4 regions of the Rossellomorea sp. FS2 genome follow, and region 1 is predicted to be linked to each of the others. Evidence: riboswitches for the same ligand, from Rfam matches in the RefSeq annotation. Region 1 holds a riboswitch; each other region holds the start of a gene.
The links. A riboswitch is a leader RNA that binds a small molecule or an ion and turns the genes downstream of it on or off. The one in region 1 is predicted to bind S-adenosylmethionine.
Positions count from the first base shown of each region.

Region 2: it holds a riboswitch for S-adenosylmethionine, as region 1 does, so the genes downstream of both, ACNA6I_RS05225 (DUF2292 domain-containing protein) here and ACNA6I_RS06405 (methionine biosynthesis PLP-dependent protein) in region 1, are expected to answer to the same signal.
Region 3: it holds a riboswitch for S-adenosylmethionine, as region 1 does, so the genes downstream of both, ACNA6I_RS12925 (methionine ABC transporter ATP-binding protein) here and ACNA6I_RS06405 (methionine biosynthesis PLP-dependent protein) in region 1, are expected to answer to the same signal.
Region 4: it holds a riboswitch for S-adenosylmethionine, as region 1 does, so the genes downstream of both, metE (5-methyltetrahydropteroyltriglutamate--homocysteine S-methyltransferase) here and ACNA6I_RS06405 (methionine biosynthesis PLP-dependent protein) in region 1, are expected to answer to the same signal.

Region 1 is NZ_JBLRVS010000001.1:1,208,358-1,212,532, reverse strand. Features, by position in the region: gene ACNA6I_RS06415 (tryptophan--tRNA ligase) at 1-698, shown strand, start outside; gene ACNA6I_RS06410 (zinc-dependent alcohol dehydrogenase) at 782-1,915, opposite strand; SAM riboswitch class I at 2,160-2,268, shown strand; gene ACNA6I_RS06405 (methionine biosynthesis PLP-dependent protein) at 2,345-3,466, shown strand; gene metC (cystathionine beta-lyase) at 3,459-4,175, shown strand, end outside.
Region 2 is NZ_JBLRVS010000001.1:974,627-978,801, reverse strand. Features, by position in the region: gene sat (sulfate adenylyltransferase) at 1-913, opposite strand, end outside; gene ACNA6I_RS05235 (inorganic phosphate transporter) at 936-1,997, opposite strand; gene ACNA6I_RS05230 (phosphoadenylyl-sulfate reductase) at 2,011-2,709, opposite strand; gene ACNA6I_RS05225 (DUF2292 domain-containing protein) at 2,809-2,922, opposite strand; SAM riboswitch class I at 3,037-3,141, opposite strand; gene fabG (3-oxoacyl-ACP reductase FabG) at 3,414-4,166, opposite strand.
Region 3 is NZ_JBLRVS010000004.1:429,653-433,827, forward strand. Features, by position in the region: gene ACNA6I_RS12905 (hypothetical protein) at 131-517, shown strand; gene ACNA6I_RS12910 (hypothetical protein) at 534-773, shown strand; gene ACNA6I_RS12915 (hypothetical protein) at 828-1,247, shown strand; gene ACNA6I_RS12920 (iron-hydroxamate ABC transporter substrate-binding protein) at 1,261-2,169, opposite strand; SAM riboswitch class I at 2,653-2,756, shown strand; SAM riboswitch class I at 2,841-2,946, shown strand; gene ACNA6I_RS12925 (methionine ABC transporter ATP-binding protein) at 3,037-4,068, shown strand; gene ACNA6I_RS12930 (methionine ABC transporter permease) at 4,058-4,175, shown strand, end outside.
Region 4 is NZ_JBLRVS010000004.1:84,644-88,818, forward strand. Features, by position in the region: gene metE (5-methyltetrahydropteroyltriglutamate--homocysteine S-methyltransferase) at 1-1,713, opposite strand, end outside; cobalamin riboswitch at 1,852-2,037, opposite strand; SAM riboswitch class I at 2,099-2,207, opposite strand; gene ACNA6I_RS11050 (6-phospho-beta-glucosidase) at 2,352-3,683, opposite strand; gene ACNA6I_RS11055 (hypothetical protein) at 3,703-3,993, opposite strand; gene ACNA6I_RS11060 (PTS sugar transporter subunit IIC) at 4,062-4,175, opposite strand, start outside.

The sequences.
Region 1 (4,175 bases):
CACCTAAAGGGCTTCTCAATCGTGCACATGCTTATAAAGCGATGACCGATGGTAATCAGCAGGCGGGACAGGATATCGACCATGGTGTAAACATGGGGATCTACACATACCCCGTCCTCATGGCATCGGATATTCTTTTATTCCAGGCAGACAAGGTGCCAGTGGGGAAAGATCAGCTGCAGCACATCGAAATTGCCCGGGATATTGCCGGATACTTTAACAAGCAATATGGAGAAACCTTCAAACTCCCTGAGCACTTCATCCAGGAGCAGTCCGCTATTGTACCGGGCCTGGACGGAAGGAAAATGAGTAAATCTTACAATAATACCATTCCTCTCTTCGAAGAACCCGCCAAGCTTAAGAAGTTGATCAATAAGATCAAGACCGATTCTTCGCTTCCGACAGAACCGAAGGACCCTGATCAATCTGTAATTTTCGCTTTGTACAGGGAATTTGCCTCTCCAGAAGAGGTCAACGTGATGAAGGAGCGGTTCATGGAAGGAATCAGTTGGGGAGAGGCGAAAGCGGAATTGTTCCAAGCCATCAACGGAACGATGGCCGGCCCAAGGGAAAAGTACTTGGAATTGATAGAATCGCCGGAAAAAATGGACGCAATCCTCGCCCGTGGAGCCCGAAAAGCAAGGGAGACAACTTCTCCATTCCTTGCAGAAATCAAAAAAAAGGTAGGGATCCTTTAACTACGTACACCAAGCAATACAAAAGCCCGGACACCCTGGTTATGTGGGCGCCCGGGCTGATTGCGTTGACCGGGTATGACTCGTTAAGGCTTAAGGATCACTTTGATGTTCCCATCTGATTTTTCATCGAAGATTTTGTACCCTTCGCTTGCCTGTTCCAGTGGAAGGGAGTGCGTGATGATATCAGTCGGGTCAAAGGTCCCGTTTTCGATCATGCCGTAGAGCTTCGGCATCAGATGGATCACCGGTGCTTGTCCCATCTTAAGTGAAACGTTCCTGCTGAAGAAGTCCCCGATCGGAAAACGGTTCGCCTCAGTCGCATAGACACCCGTCAACTGGACGGTTCCGAACTTGCGTACAGCCTGGGAAGCGGTGATGATGGGGCGGATCGTTCCAAACTGATTATCAAAGTCAGATCCGAATGATTCATCGGAAGCTACAGTGCCGTCCATCCCGACGCAGTCGATCACCACATCCGCCCCGCCATTTGTGTCTTCATGAAGCAACTGGCCGATATCCGGGTTGTGGGAAAAATCATAGATTTCTGCTCCATTCGTCTTCTTGGCATGTTCAAGCCGGTGCTTCACCTGATCCACGGCAATGACTCTTTTTGCCCCTTTTAATTTGGCGAATTTTTGAGCCATGAGCCCGATTGGCCCACTTCCCAGGATAATGACGGTATCACCGGCCTTCACCCCGCTGTTCTCGACGCTCCAATAAGCAGTAGGAATGACATCTGAAAGGAATAGGACACTTTCGTCAGAAAGTTCGCTTTCTTCCGGAACTTTAAAAGAGGTGAAATCTGCATAGGGGACCCTCAGGTATTCGGCTTGTCCGCCAGGGTAGTTACCGTTCATCTCGGTAAAACCGAACAGCCCGCCGACTTCACCATGAGGGTTTGACTCATCACATTGACTTTCCATCTGATTTTGGCAGAAGAAACATTCCCCGCAGCCGATATTGAAGGGGATCACGACCCGATCTCCTTTTTTCAAAGTTTTGACGGCCTCGCCCACCTCCTCGACGATTCCCATCGGCTCGTGACCGACTATATAGTCCCGGGGCGGCTCGATTCCTGCCTTATATAGATGCAGATCCGATCCGCAAATTCCGCTTGCCGTGATTCGTACGATCATATCCGTGCTTTCCTGGATATCGGGTGTGGCCACTTCCTTGACCGTCATATTTTCCTTGCCTTGGAACGTTACTGCTTTCATTATTGTCACTCCATTCACATTTTGTAAGATTATTGTAGATGTTTAGACATAACCGGCCTGCATTAAACCTAGGAACGGCATCTTTTGAAAAGCTTCAGTCCCTCATTATTGGAAAGGAGCACACGGAACACTTCGATGACTGTGAAAGAAGTCTGAGTTTTGGTTTAAATTCGTCAATTCGCATTGACATTTTCCCTATACTGGTATAAATTATGGGAAAGCCATTAAACAATCATATATGCAATTCTTATCAAGAGAGGTAGAGGGACTGGCCCGATGACACCTCAGCAACCAGCCGTAAGTAAGGTATGGTGCTAATTCCAGCAAGCCGATTCAGGCTTGGGCGATAAGAGGGATTTTAACCATTCAAACCTTCTTATACGTATAAGAAGGTTTTTTGATGTAAATAGGGATAAAGGAGAGGTCGCGATGAGCCGACATATTGAAACATTACTGGTGCAGGCAGGGAACAGGAAGGATGCAGGAACGGGTGCTGTCAGTCTCCCCATCCACCTATCGACAGCATATGAACATAAGGGCATCGGGCAGTCGACGGGCTATGATTATTCCCGGACGGGTAACCCAACGAGAAGTACACTGGAGGAAATCCTTGCCCAGTTGGAAGGGGGGCATAAGGCATATGCCTTCTCATCCGGTATGGCTGCTGTCCATGCCGTCCTGTCCCTGTTTCAAAGCGGGGATGAACTGGTTGTTTCCAAAGATCTGTACGGAGGAAGCTACAGGCTATTTAAACAGTACGAAGCACAGTATAAGATGAAGTTCCGCTTTGTCGATACAGCATCCATCGAGGAAGTGGAAGCATCAATCAGTCCTTCCACGAGGGGGATTTTCGTCGAAACGCCGACCAATCCCCTGATGAATGAAGCACCCATCAAGGAAATCAGCCGGGTGGCAAGGAAACATGATGTCCTGCTCATCGTTGACAACACCTTTTATACCCCGGTCATTCAACGTCCGATTGAAGAGGGGGCCCATATTGTCATCCATAGTGCGACGAAGTATCTCGGAGGCCACAATGATGTATTGGCTGGTGTAGTGGTAGTCGACTCCGAACCACTCGCCGACAGAATTTATACGGTACAGAACTCAATCGGTGCCACACTTGCACCACTGGACTGTTGGCTCTTGATAAGAGGAATGAAGACGCTTGGCCTGAGGATGAAACAGCACGAATCAAATGCAAAACAAATTGCTTCGTATCTTGAAAGTCATCCTTCCATCATCGATGTTCTCTATACGGGAAAGGGCGGGATGCTCTCGTTCCGCCTGAAAGAAGAGGAGTGGGTGGGACCGTTCCTGGAGCGTCTGGAATTGATCACATTTGCTGAAAGCCTTGGGGGGGTGGAGAGCTTCATCACATACCCGGCTACTCAGACACATGCGGACATTCCGGAAGAAGAACGGATCACACTGGGAATATGCAACCGACTTTTACGATTTTCAGTAGGTATCGAGAATGCAGGCGATCTGATTCAAGACCTTGAACAGGTATTGACAAATCTTGAGGAAGAGGTGTATTCACATGAGTGATAAAAAGGAGTTCAGCATCCAGACGTCCCTTATCCACAGTAACGGAGTAGATAAAGAGACCGGCGCGGTCAGTACGCCGATCCATCATGCGACCACGTTCCACCAATCGGATTTTGATCAGTATGGAAACTACGATTACAGCCGTTCAGGTAATCCCACCCGTGAAAAAGTCGAAGAAGCCATCGCGGAACTGGAGGGCGGAGTGAAAGGATTTGCTTTTTCATCGGGTATGGCTGCTATCTCCACGAGCTTCCTTCTGTTATCCGGTGGTGACCATGTCCTGGTATCGGAAGAGGTATATGGCGGCACATACAGGATGATTACGGAAGTACTGACGAAATTCGGGATCGAATATTCATTCGTCGACATGAAGGATCTCCATGAGGTAGCGTGTGCCATACGCCCGAATACGAAGGTCATCTACATGGAGACCCCGTCAAATCCGTTGCTCAATATCACCGATATTGAAGGTGTCGTCAAGCTAGCCAAAGCACATGGATGTATGACGTTCCTTGATAATACATTCATGACGCCCCTTCTCCAAAGGCCGCTCAGTCTAGGAGTGGATGTCGTCCTCCACAGTGCGACGAAATTCCTTGCCGGTCACAGTGATGTTCTGGCGGGACTCGCCGTGACAGGGAACGAAGAGATTGCCAAAAAGCTTGCATTCTTACAGAATTCCTTTGGAGCAGTCCTTGGTGTGCAGGAT
Region 2 (4,175 bases), 230 kb from region 1:
CCCTTTCCGAAAATTGTTCAAAAATCTTCTGTGCATCATAGGTTCCGTAATAGTCCCCGACCCCGGCATGATCACGTCCCACAATGAAGTGGGTGCATCCATAGTTCTTCCTTACAAGCGCGTGGAAGATGGCTTCTCGAGGTCCTGCATACCGCATGGCTGCCGGGAATACCCCCAGGAACACCCGGTCCGTAGGATAATAGTTTTTGAGAAGGACTTCATAGCTTTCCATCCTGATCGATGCCGAGATATCATCCGACTTCGTTTCTCCGACGAGGGGATTAAGGAATAAGGCATCCACTGTTTCAAGTGCCGTCTTCTGGATATACTCATGAGCCCGATGAACCGGGTTCCGGGTCTGGAATCCGACGATTGTCTCCCACCCTTTTTCCTTGAAAGCCGCCCTCGTCTCCACAGGATCGAATGAGTAGGCTTCAAATGGTTTATTCAAACGCTTATGTAGGGTGATTTTCCCTCCCACATAGATGGGGCCACGGTGGAAAAGCTTTTTGACTCCGGGATGCTCTAGGTCTGTGGTTCCGTAAACGAGCAGCGCCTCTTTTTCTTTATCCGGTGTGTAGATTTCCTGGATTTCGATCGAACCGTATGTGGTTCCGTCATACACCAGCCGGCTTTTCTTCCCGACCGTTAAGCGATCGGCGATCTCCTGTTCCACCGGGAGGGTGATCGGGATGCTCCAGACGGTTCCGTCGGCCAATCTCAGGTTCTCGACAACGCTCTTATAGTCGGCTTCTTGCAGGAACCCCGTGATGGGGCTGTAACCTCCTATCGCGATTAACTCGAGATCACTCAACGAGATCTCATCGAGGGGAATCTCCGTTTCAATGGTCTCAACTTCTTCCTCCGGTGCATATGATTGTACAAGTGTTCCTCCATGCGGTTCTAAACTCATCATGACTCCTCCTTCAATTGATTCAAATTCCTCCGCCATCTTCATGAACGGCCCGTTTTTCTTTCCGGATTGCTTTCATCAAGGATAATGCCCCTATCGTCGCAATCATGACCGAAACGGGGATGATGATGGAATAAATGTCATAGTCGACCAAAAGCTTTACAAGGAAATACGAAATACTCAATGACACAAGTGGTGAGACGATCCAGATCTTCACGATCTTTTTCACGATATCGCTCTGGATGACTTCCCTCCCGTTCCTGGCGGTGCCAAGTCCGATAATGGAAGAAGACGTCACCTGGACCAGGGGTACGGGAAGCCCGAAGATCGAACTTGTGATCACCAGACCGGCCCCTACACTAGAAATGAGGATCCCCTCTGGCTTGGTGAACCGGGTGATCTTCTTGCCGTTCGTTTCCACTACTTTAGCACCTAATAAAAGTGCCCCTATTGCGACAAACGCTCCTCCCACCCAAACGGCCGGACCCGCTTTCAGCATGCCGGCCCCAACCAGGGGACCGACGGCATTGGCCACATTGTTCATGCCCGCAGAAAAGGCCTCCAGGAAGCCCGCGAGAATCAAAACGTACCCGATCCATGTATGATTGAATGTCCACCCCCGCTTTTCGAGCCCATATAGCCCTTTAGCAAGCAACCATGTAAGAATGAACGCCGTAAACGGGACAATCACCCAAAACAACATGATGGTCAGCAGGGATTTAATGAATAGAACCTGATACGCTACCCCTACTCCCACCACAGCCCCGACCGTCACCTCACTTGTCGAAAGCGGGATTCCCATCAGATTGGCAATGAAAAGGGAACAAGTAGCGGATAAAAGAATGATGATCACTAACTTGGACGTCAGGATGGTTGATGGAATGATTCCCGACCCGATGGTTTTGACTACCTCACCACCTCCGAGGACTGCACCGGCAAGGACCCCGATGGAGCAGATGACAAGGGCTACTTTCATTTTCTTGATGGCACCCGATCCGTAAGCCACCCCCATTGTGGCAGCCGCGCCGCTTGCCCCGATATTCATGGCAAAGAATAAACTGATGATGATGGCGATGATTTCCAGCATGTCTACCCTCCTAGTGTAGCCCGCATTCCGTCTTGCCTTTGCCTGTCCATCTGCCTGATCTCAAATCATTCATATCATAAGCAGGGGATGTACAATGGGAGCACCCGATGCTCGGGTAGCCTTGATCATGCAACACATTATATGGAAGGGAGTGTTTATGGACATATCTCCATACATCCTTCCATGTCCAATGGATCAACGGACAGATCTTGATGGAACTGAACTTGTCATCTTTATTGATGAACTGTGTATCCTTCCGCGTCGGGGACTGCTCGCGCCTGAGCCCTGAAATCCAGGCATCCCCGCCTGAAAGCACCTCCTTCAACGGATCGAGCTTCCTGATCTGACAGCACTGATTCGGCTGCTTTTCCCATAACCGATCCCCAAATTGTGCTGCTTGTTCCTCGAGGGATAGCGCAGGTTTTTTCATCTCAATCTGAAGGGAAGGATACTTTTCTTCCACTTTTTTGATTGTCTCGTACGTTTCCTTGAAGTGGACATCGGTATCCAGGAAGACGATGTTTGCACTGGGATTCACCTTAGAGATGAGATCGATCAGGACCATTCCCTCGATCCCGAAGCTGCACGCGTACATAATCCTGTCACCATAATGCCCATATGCCCATTCCAAGACGTTCAGGGCCCCTTTGTAGGTGGGATCAACCCCGAAGTCCTGATCATGTTCTTTCCAATTTTCGTATGTCAACACGTTGATCACCGCTTTCCTCATGCCCAAAAGAAAAAGACATTCATGCGCAGTCAAATAAAACCTGCGGATGAATGCCTCTAGTTTTTCTAGTCAGCATGATTATTTGATTCGTACTTTTTCATTCCGTTCTAATTGAATGACTTTACCGTTTTGCACCACGATCGTAATGGAACCGAAGTCCATGTTTTCAAGCATGGAATTGATCGTATCCATCCATCCCGCCGCATTTTCCTGCTTATCCTTCTTGTTCATCGACTTCCCCCCGTTTTCAACATCTGGGTCCATGGAAAAACAGCCCCCCATTTCGGAAAGCTGTTCAGGTATCGAACCTTATCTTCCAAAATGAGTCCCATTTTGCTGGAGTTAGCACCTTACATTATGTAGGTTGCCGGGTTTCATCGGGCCAGTTCCCTCCACCACTCTGGATAAGTTATATTCATTTGAATAACTAAAATAATAACAGATAATTGAGATAAGTCAATCCGACTTTTTTTATAGGAATAATGAATTTGAACTATTTTTCACAATCTCATTTCCTCCAGGCCCTTAACACAAGGTATTCAGAGAAATTCGATTCAACCACCATTTTTTATTTGTGGGCCTATCCGAATTCTTGATTCCATTCATCCAGACAATAGTAGGCTGTGTCCGCAAACAAAAAAATCGTGATCAGGCAGCCACGATTTTCATACTTGGATAATTGATTAGGAAACCGGCCCGCCGGAAATGTACAGGATCTGACCGTTCACGTATGATGAGCGTTCATCTGCAAAAAAGGCAACGGCGTTGGCGATATCTTCCGGCTGACCGCTTCGCCTGGCCGGTATTTGATTGATACTCATGCTGACCAATTCGTCAAACGGAACACCCATACGCTCGGCGGTCTGGCGCGTCATATCGGTCTCAATGAATCCTGGTGCCACGGCGTTTGCGGTGATCCCGTAAGGACCGAGCTCGATGGCAAGCGTCTTCGTCAACCCCTGAAGGCCGGCTTTGGCAGTGGAATAATTCGCCTGTCCACGGTTCCCCAATGCAGATGTGGAGGATACATTGATGATCCTCCCGTACTTTTGCTGCACCATGAAGGTTTGGACCTCCCTCGTCATGAGGAACGCTCCTTTCAGATGGACGTCCATGACCGTATCCCAATCCCCATCGGACATTTTATAAAGAAGATTGTCCCTGATCACGCCTGCATTGTTCACGAGGATGTCAATCCGTCCGAAGCGTCCAACAATTTCCGCCACGGCTCCCTTTACATCATCCGGTTCGGAAATATCCGTGACTCTCAGAAGTGGTTCACCCTTTCGTGCGTCTTCCCCCATCAATCGAAGGGCTGAGTCATTCGTGTCCAGTACTGCAACCTGATATCCTTCCTGTGCAAGCCTTTCCACAACAGCCTTTCCGATTCCTTTAGCTCCACCGGTGACGATGGCTACCCTTTTTATATTGGTCACGTTCTGCTC
Region 3 (4,175 bases), on a different contig from region 1:
TGCTGCCTGTTCTTGGTGACCACATTCGGAGTAAACAACAAATTATTATTGAAAAAGAAAAACTTTTTATTGTTTTACAATAAATAATCCGATACAATCATGTCATAGAAATCATTTACCAAGATTCTACATGTACAAATTCATCGGAATGGACGTGGACATCATCGGATTTACAATTATTTTTTTGTTGGTGATTGGATTGATCGTATTTGGTTCCATCATGACAGCGCTCATGGTGAGGAAGACAAACACCAGGCCTCCTAGGAAATTATCCTATATTGTTTTGAGCCTCCTGGTCCTTCACTGGATTTTCTGGCTTTCAAGCGGCTATGAATGGTTTTCCGACGAAGTGGCCGAGGCCATCTTCAATCCTATATGGGGTGTGCTATGCGCAGCAGGACTGACTGCCAGCCTTTATGAACTAAGGCATAATAAGAGCTTTGCCTTCCCCGTGGGCGCATTGTCGGGTGTCACCTTGATGTTCGTGGTCTTCATCAATTTTGTTACCAGTATGTAAAGGAGCGTTGACCCGCATGAAACTTTTTGCCTGGGTGCTCGTGGCACTCCACCTGATCATTACGATCCTATGGATTGCCAACTCGCCTGCCCTGTTTTCACTCGCCGGGATCGTCGCCTGGCTCCTCTTGATCGCCGGAGGATTCGTCCTCTATTCGAAAACAAACCATATGGCGATCATTGTCTCCAGTTCCTTCATGGTCTTCCTGGTCCTCTTGACCGGATTGATCGAGTGGACGGTTTCATCCATGCCTTAACATAAAAAAAGAGACTCCCTTCGGTGGCGAGTCTCTCACAAAGGAGAATGCTTTATGTTGAAGAAAACCATTATGAATGTGTACAATGCGGCCCTGAGCGTGGGTGCTTTTTATCTCGGTGGTTCCATGATGTCAGGTAAAGGGATCTTTGCGGCCTTCCCACCAGAGTGGGCAGGAGATCTGCCTTTTGACAGCTGGATGGCTATGGCGATTGTGGGCATGATCGTTTTCGGACTGGGCAATGCGGTCGTAGCAATCAGAGGGTTCATCCGGTATGACCGGCAGATTTTCTTCTCGACCCTGTTCATGGGCGCCCTGCTTTTCATTGCGACGATCGGTGCCACCCTATCCGTGGGAGAATGGTACTTACCATCGGTACAGCTCTTGATCGCCAGTATTGGCCAGGTGTTGCTGGGCCTTGGCGCTTTCATGCTTCATTTTCTTCGTCCGGAATCGGCAGGGGTCACGGATTGACCCCCGCCGCCCCTTACTCTCCTAAAAAACCATCCTCGAATGCCTTCAAGAGATGCTCGAGCGTCACGGGATCACTGTACGTCGATTCCTTACTGTTGATCTCGATGACATGACCGTTTTTCACCGCCGGGATGTTCTTCCACGTGTCGGTCTCCATGAACGAATTGTCCACATCGGGATTCTTGCTCAGGACGAGGTAATCTCCGGTGAAGTCGCCTACCGCTTCCGGCGAGATGACGTGAATACCCGTTTCCAAGGCGTTATCCTTCACGGCTTCCGGCATGTTGAGCTTCATGGCCTGATACAAAATCTCAGAACCACGGGCATAATTGTTTCCGAAGACATAGAGTTCCTTTTGCCCGGTTTCAATGACGGATACCGTGGCGTCGTCGCCGATCTTCTTGCGGATCTCCTCCCCGATCGTCGCGGCACGCTCCTGGAAGTCATCCGCCCATTCCTTCGCTTCTTTCTCCTTATTCAACAGCTTGCCGATCTCGATCTGTTGATCGATGTAATTCAATTTCCCCCATGTGAAAGCGACGGTCGGCGCAATCTCTTTCATCTTATCGAGGTTCTTCGTCTGACTTCCGGCAATGATCAAGTCCGGGTCGAGCTCGATGATCTTCTCGAGCTGATCGTCACCCACCACTTCCACATCTTTCAGCTTGTCGGTGAAGAGCGGGTTCATCTCAGTCCACTCATCGATTCCGACGAGCTTCCCTTCGAGGGAAATCACATTCGGACCATTGGTGAGGGCGACGATCCGCTTCGGCTCTTTCGGCACCTCCACCGGTCCCTGCTCTGATTCATATGTAAATGTCGATGATTCCTCCTCGGACGAATCCGTTTTTGTTTCTCCGCTGCTGCACGCCGCCAAGAGCAGACAGACCATCAATATGGTAAAGAACGGTGCTTTTTTCATGTGGTTCCCCTTTCGTTTCTTGATAATGAGAATCATTTTCAATTATAACTTTACGGGGGAGGAGGCTAGATGTCAATCACTATTTCCCATATTTAACAAAGGCGCTATGGTCTCCCTTCGAAAAGATGAGTGAAATGAAGCGGAGATGGCTCGACTCCTGCGGGAATGGCGGGCAGGTGAGACCCAGCAGGCGCAGCCGATGCGGCTCACCGCACGCCCCGCGGAAAGCGAGCCATCGCAGCGAAATGGAACGGACACTATTATCTTTAACGCCATTTTCGAAAAAAATATATTTTTAAGGAGTTAGAATCATTTTTCCGATAAACCCAATCGAAATAAAGGGTTTTCACGACATAACATATGTATCTAAGGACCTATTTTCACCCCATTTCCACTTCTTCCAGCCAGTCTCATTTCTGCCAGAGGGTGTTGACGCAGGAAAAAGTCCGGCGTAGAATAAGGCTCACGTTAAACAAATTGAACTTCTTATCACGAGAGGTGGAGGGATTTGGCCCTTTGATACCTCGGCAGCGGGCTCACTTGAGCACTGTGCCAACTCCAACAGGCGGATGCCTGAGAGATGAGAAGAGTACGGATCTTTCTTTCCTTATGGATCTCCGGCCTCTTCCTGTCTCAGGAAGGGGCCTTTTGTTTACCCTGAATTTCATAATTTCTTATCCAGAGAAGCTGAGGGACTGGCCCGATGACGCTTCGGCAGCAGACTTTCCACAAAGTACTGTGCCAATTCCAGCAGGCAACATGCCTGGGAGATGAGAAGGGAACCATTGATTCCGTGTGAATCCATGCCCTCTTCTCGAGACCTCGGGAAGAGGGTTTTTATTTTAATCACCAGGAGGCATGACGAACATGATTGAATTCAAAGGAGCCACGAAAGTGTATGACAGCGGCGGAAAGGAAGTCCGCGCCCTCGACGGTATCGACCTCCGGGTTGAGCAGGGGGAAATATGCGGGGTGATCGGATTCAGCGGCGCCGGGAAAAGTACGCTGATCCGCACCGTGAACCGATTGGAGCGATTGAGCTCGGGGAAGGTGATCGTAGATGGCCAGGATCTCATGGCCCTTTCACCGAAAGACGTGCGCGAGGTGAAGCGGAAGATCGGGATGGTGTTCCAGCACTTCAACCTCCTGAACTCCAAGACGGTCTTCGCCAATGTGGCGATGCCCCTCATCCTCGCGAAGCAATCCAAGGCTGAGATCCAAAAGCGGGTGACAGAGCTGCTGAGCTTCGTCGGTCTTGAAGATAAAGCGAACCAGTACCCAGATCAATTATCAGGCGGTCAGAAGCAGCGCGTCGGCATCGCCCGTGCCCTTGCCACGCAGCCGTCGATCCTTCTGTGCGACGAGGCGACATCGGCCCTCGATCCCCAGACGACGGGCTCGATCCTGAAGCTGCTGAAAAAGATCAACCGTGAGTACAACATCACGATCCTCATGATCACCCATGAGATGTCGGTGATCCGGGAAGTGTGCGACCGGGTGGCGGTCATCGAAGGCGGGAAGATCATCGAGTCCGGATCCGTATTCGACGTCTTCTCCTCCCCTCAGACCGAGACGGCGGCAAACTTCGTGAGCTCCGTGCTGAACGATTCCATCCCGGAATCGGTCCTCGAGCTTGTGCAGAAGGAAAACGCACCGGGACGGATCTACAAGATCCGCTTCGTCGGCGCCTCATCAGGTCAGCCGCTTCTGTCCCAGGTGGCGAAGCGCTTCGACCTCGATGTAAACGTGCTGTTCGGAAATATTACGGAGCTGCAGGGCACACCATTCGGTCATCTCATCGTCGAGCTCATCGGCTCCGAGAGCGAAATCAACCGTGCACTGCTTGTCATGAACGGAGAAAACGTCACCGTGAAGGAGGTCGCACCACATGCTAGTTGATTCACAGCAGATCATCGATGCACTCATTGAAACATTGGTCATGACCGGCTTCTCCCTCCTCTTCTCCACCGTGATCGGGCTGCCCCTCGGGGTACTCCTCGTCATCA
Region 4 (4,175 bases), on a different contig from region 1:
GGCGACATCATAACGCGGAATGTCGGTCCGGACAAATGACCAATTTACAATCGTGATTGGACCAGTCAACATTCCCTTCACAGGTTTTTCAGTCAACGATTGCGCAAAGACCGTTTCATCCACTGTCATCGGTTCTTGGAATCTTACTTCCCCATGAATGATCGGAGGCTTCACACAGCGTGAACCATAGGACTGAACCCAGCCTTGTTTGGTAAAAGCAAATCCACCAAGCTTCTCCCCGAAGTACTCCACCATATCCGTCCGTTCGAATTCACCGTGAACGAGTACGTCCAGGCCGATTCTTTCCTGGATGTCGATCCACTTTCCGATCTCATCCTGGATGAACGTCCGGTAGTCCTGATCGCTCACTTCCCCCCTCCTCCATTTCAGGCGTTCTTTCCGCACCTCTTTGGTCTGCGGAAAGCTTCCAATCGTAGTGGTTGGAAAGAGGGGAAGACCGAGCTCTGCCTCCTGAACGACCCGCCTCTCAGAGAATGGGGCACGATGAAGGAATTCATTTCCGTCCAGTTGCTCACTCTCTCTGAGAGTCCGGGATTGTTTGATATTTTCGAGACCGTCAGAGCTTTCTTCCTCATTGGAGATAGAGGGACGCCCTTCCTTGATTGCCTCTGTAACCGTGACAATTTCCTGCAGCTTTTCATCTGCAAAAGAAAGTGTGCGCGTAAGGCGGTCCCCGAGTCCTTCCTCTCCTTTGACTGTGACGGGCACATGGAGCAGGCTCGATGATGGCTGGATGATCAGACGGTCTCTTGAAACAGCGCTCTCCAACTCCTCAAGCGAGTCGAGGGTCCGATTCAGATTTGCTTTCCATATATTCCTCCCATCAATGATCCCCGCGGCAAGGACCTTGTCTTCAGGGAACCCATGGGTGTTCAGGGCCTGACGATTCCCTCCACCATCGTGTACGAAATCCAATCCGATCCCATGCACCGGAAGCCTGATCACCCTCTCATAGCGACTGACGCGATCAAAGTAGGTTTGAAGGATGACCTTGATTCGAGGCGCTGCCTTGATCAGCGTGTCATAGACCTGCTCAAGGACCGTCCACTCCTCAGCGGTCAGATCGGTACATAACACGGGTTCGTCAATCTGAACCCATCCGGCGCCAGCCTCTTCAAGCTCCTTGAGAATGGACGCATACAACGGGACGAACCCATCGACAGTGCTTGCGAACGCCTCGGGATCATACCCTTTGGACAGCTTTACGAACGTTACCGGGCCGAGGAGCACGGGCTTCCCTATGATGCCAAGCTGTTCCTTCGCTTCCTTGAAGTAGCGAAGCGGGGGATTATCGGCCAAAGAAGGCGTTGCCCCGTCCAGTTCGGGAACGATGTAATGGTAATTGGTGTTGAACCACTTCGTCATCGTGGATGCCACTGCGTCGCCCGTCCCCCTTGCCATACCGTAATACGTCTTCAACGGGACTTTCCCTCCCCCATGACCGAACCGCTTCGGGACCACCCCGAACATGGCGGCTGTATCCAATACATGATCATACAGGCTGAAGTCCCCGACAGGAATCAGGTCAATCCCTGCATCCGACTGCTTTTTAAGATGACGAAGGCGGATCTCATCTGTCTTCGCCACAAATTCTTCTTCCTTTAGCTTTCCTTCCCAAAATTGTTCCAGCGCTTTCTTCCACTCTCGTTTTTCACCGATTCTCGGGTAACCGAGATTTGAACTTTTCACCATATTGCTCACTCCTTCTCATTTTCTCTCCAATAAAAAAATCTCCCTTTCAGAGAAAGAGAGATTTTGCGCGCAATGAATAAACGTTGACAATCCTATGATTCCAACACGCGTTCCTCACTCCCCTCTATGACCCGTAGAGCTCAAGTGCACACAACAGGCAGGTCTCCTGACTCAGGTTCATCACGCCTTATCCCTTCCCATTCCCTCCAGAAACAGTGGATGTGATAAGTTGCTTCCCCATACAGTGGCGGGACCGTACCGGACTTTCACCGGTTTCCCTTTTCAGCCATGCTTCCACACGGCACCTGTCGCATCTTCCTATTCAGTTCTCAACTCAACGAAAAAAGCCTCTCCACGATAGAGAGGCCCTTTAAAGGGATGTCCTCTCTTATTTTCCAAAGCATGATGCTTTGCAGGAATTAGCACCTTTTCAACAAGTGTTGAATGGTTGCCGGGTTTCACAGGGCCAGTCCCTCCACCGCTCTTCATAAGAGTATCGATCATTTATTTGTCCGTTGAATAGGGTAATACTAGCATGCCAGCTTTTACTTTGTCAAAATATTTCTAACATTCGTTCGAAGGTCCTACTGTCGTTGACGGTACCCTTGGTACCAAAAAAAAAGTGCCACATGTGCCATTCAGAGGATGTTCGACTGTGCATGGAACGCAGGAAGAAATTCGCGGTGGACTTCCAGAAGTTCATCCAACAATGGTTTTGCTCTCGAATCACTGGTGACCAGCGGATTGATCGTCATGGCGAGGAGGGCTTTTTCGTAGGAGCCTGACACGGCTGCTTCTGCCGCGATCCGCTCAAAGGATTTGATCTGTTGAACAAGTCCGCTGACGGCTACAGGCAGTTCACCTATATGGATCGGTTTAGGCCCTTCTTTGGTCACGACACAGTTCACTTCCACGGCGGACTCATCAGGGATGCCCGTGATACTGCCGTCATTTCTGACGTTCAGGGTCTGTACGTCCCCTTTATCATTGAAGATCGAAGAAATCACATTGCAGGCGGCATCGCTGTAGTAGGCTCCTCCACGCTCCTGAAGCTGCGGGGGCTTCACATCAAGGTCTTCGTTCTTATACAGCTCGAACAATTCATCTTCCAATCGCTGGACGACCTCGGCACGGGTTGTCCCCGTTTTAAATTCCTCCAGCTGTTTCTCGAGGATCTCACTGGTTTTGTAAAAATACCGGTGATACGGACAAGGTATGACTCCGAGAGCTTTCAGGAAATCAGGATCCCATGGCAGTGGGGCGATATTTTTCATGCTGAGCTGCTTATCCTCATCACCCATCAGTTCCAGTACCTTCCCAAGGACGGACCCCCCATCGACCGTCACATCCAGTCCGTACACCATATGATTCAAGCCGGCAAACCGGATATCGACTGAAGCGACTTCTACGCCAAGAAGCCTGGCAATGGTCATCTTCGTATTGATCGGCAGGTTGCATACGCCCACGACTTTCGAATGCTTGCTGTATCGGAGCAACGCCTCCGTCACCATTCCAGCCGGGTTGGTGAAATTGATCAGCCATGCATCAGGGCAAAGACGCTGCATATCCTCCGCAATCTCAAGAAGAACCGGAATGGTCCGGAGGCCTTTGAATAGTCCACCTGCCCCGTTCGTTTCCTGTCCGATCATCCCGTACTTGATCGGCAGCCTTTCATCCTGAATCCTTGCCTTCAGCTGACCGACCCGCATCTGGGTTGTAACAAAATCAGCATTCTCCAGTGCTTCCTCCCGGTCCAAAGCCAGGTGAATGGTCATGGGAACACCGGCCTTAGACACCATCCTCCGCGCAAGGCTCCCGACAATCTCGAGCTTTTCTTTTCCAGCAGGGATATCCACAAGCCACAGCTCCCGGACAGGCAGCTCATCATAACGATTGATCAACCCTTCCACAAACTCCGGCGTGTAGCTTGAGCCACCGCCGATGGTCACGATTTTTAAGCCTTCTTTCATGAATGCTCCTCCTCCTGTATTACTTCACAACGAATGCCATGACAAAACTGATGGCGATGCTGACAATGATTCCAACCAATAACCTTTTCTTCCTGATTGACGAATTCGTCACCGGCCCTTCGATTTTCAGAAGGACAAGACTCAGGCCCAATGACGTGGAAATGCCAGTCGCAAGGAAGATACTCCACTCCTTGGGCATTCCGGCACTCATGAAAGGCTTTGATAAGAGTAAGAGACCTATGGATACAGTAAGTATCAGAACCAGTACGCTTTTGAATCCTATTCTTCTTGGTATAACAGTTTCAATCATTTTGTTCACGCTCCTTGTGATACATAGTGAAGAAGCGGGATCATGAGATTCCCGCTTCTCGCTTTCGCTTATGCTGCTTGTTGCTCGTTTTCTTCCACTTTGACCATTTTCTTATCATACATCTTGAAGAACGGGAAGTAGATGGCGAACGAGATTGCGATATTGATGAAGACCATCACCAC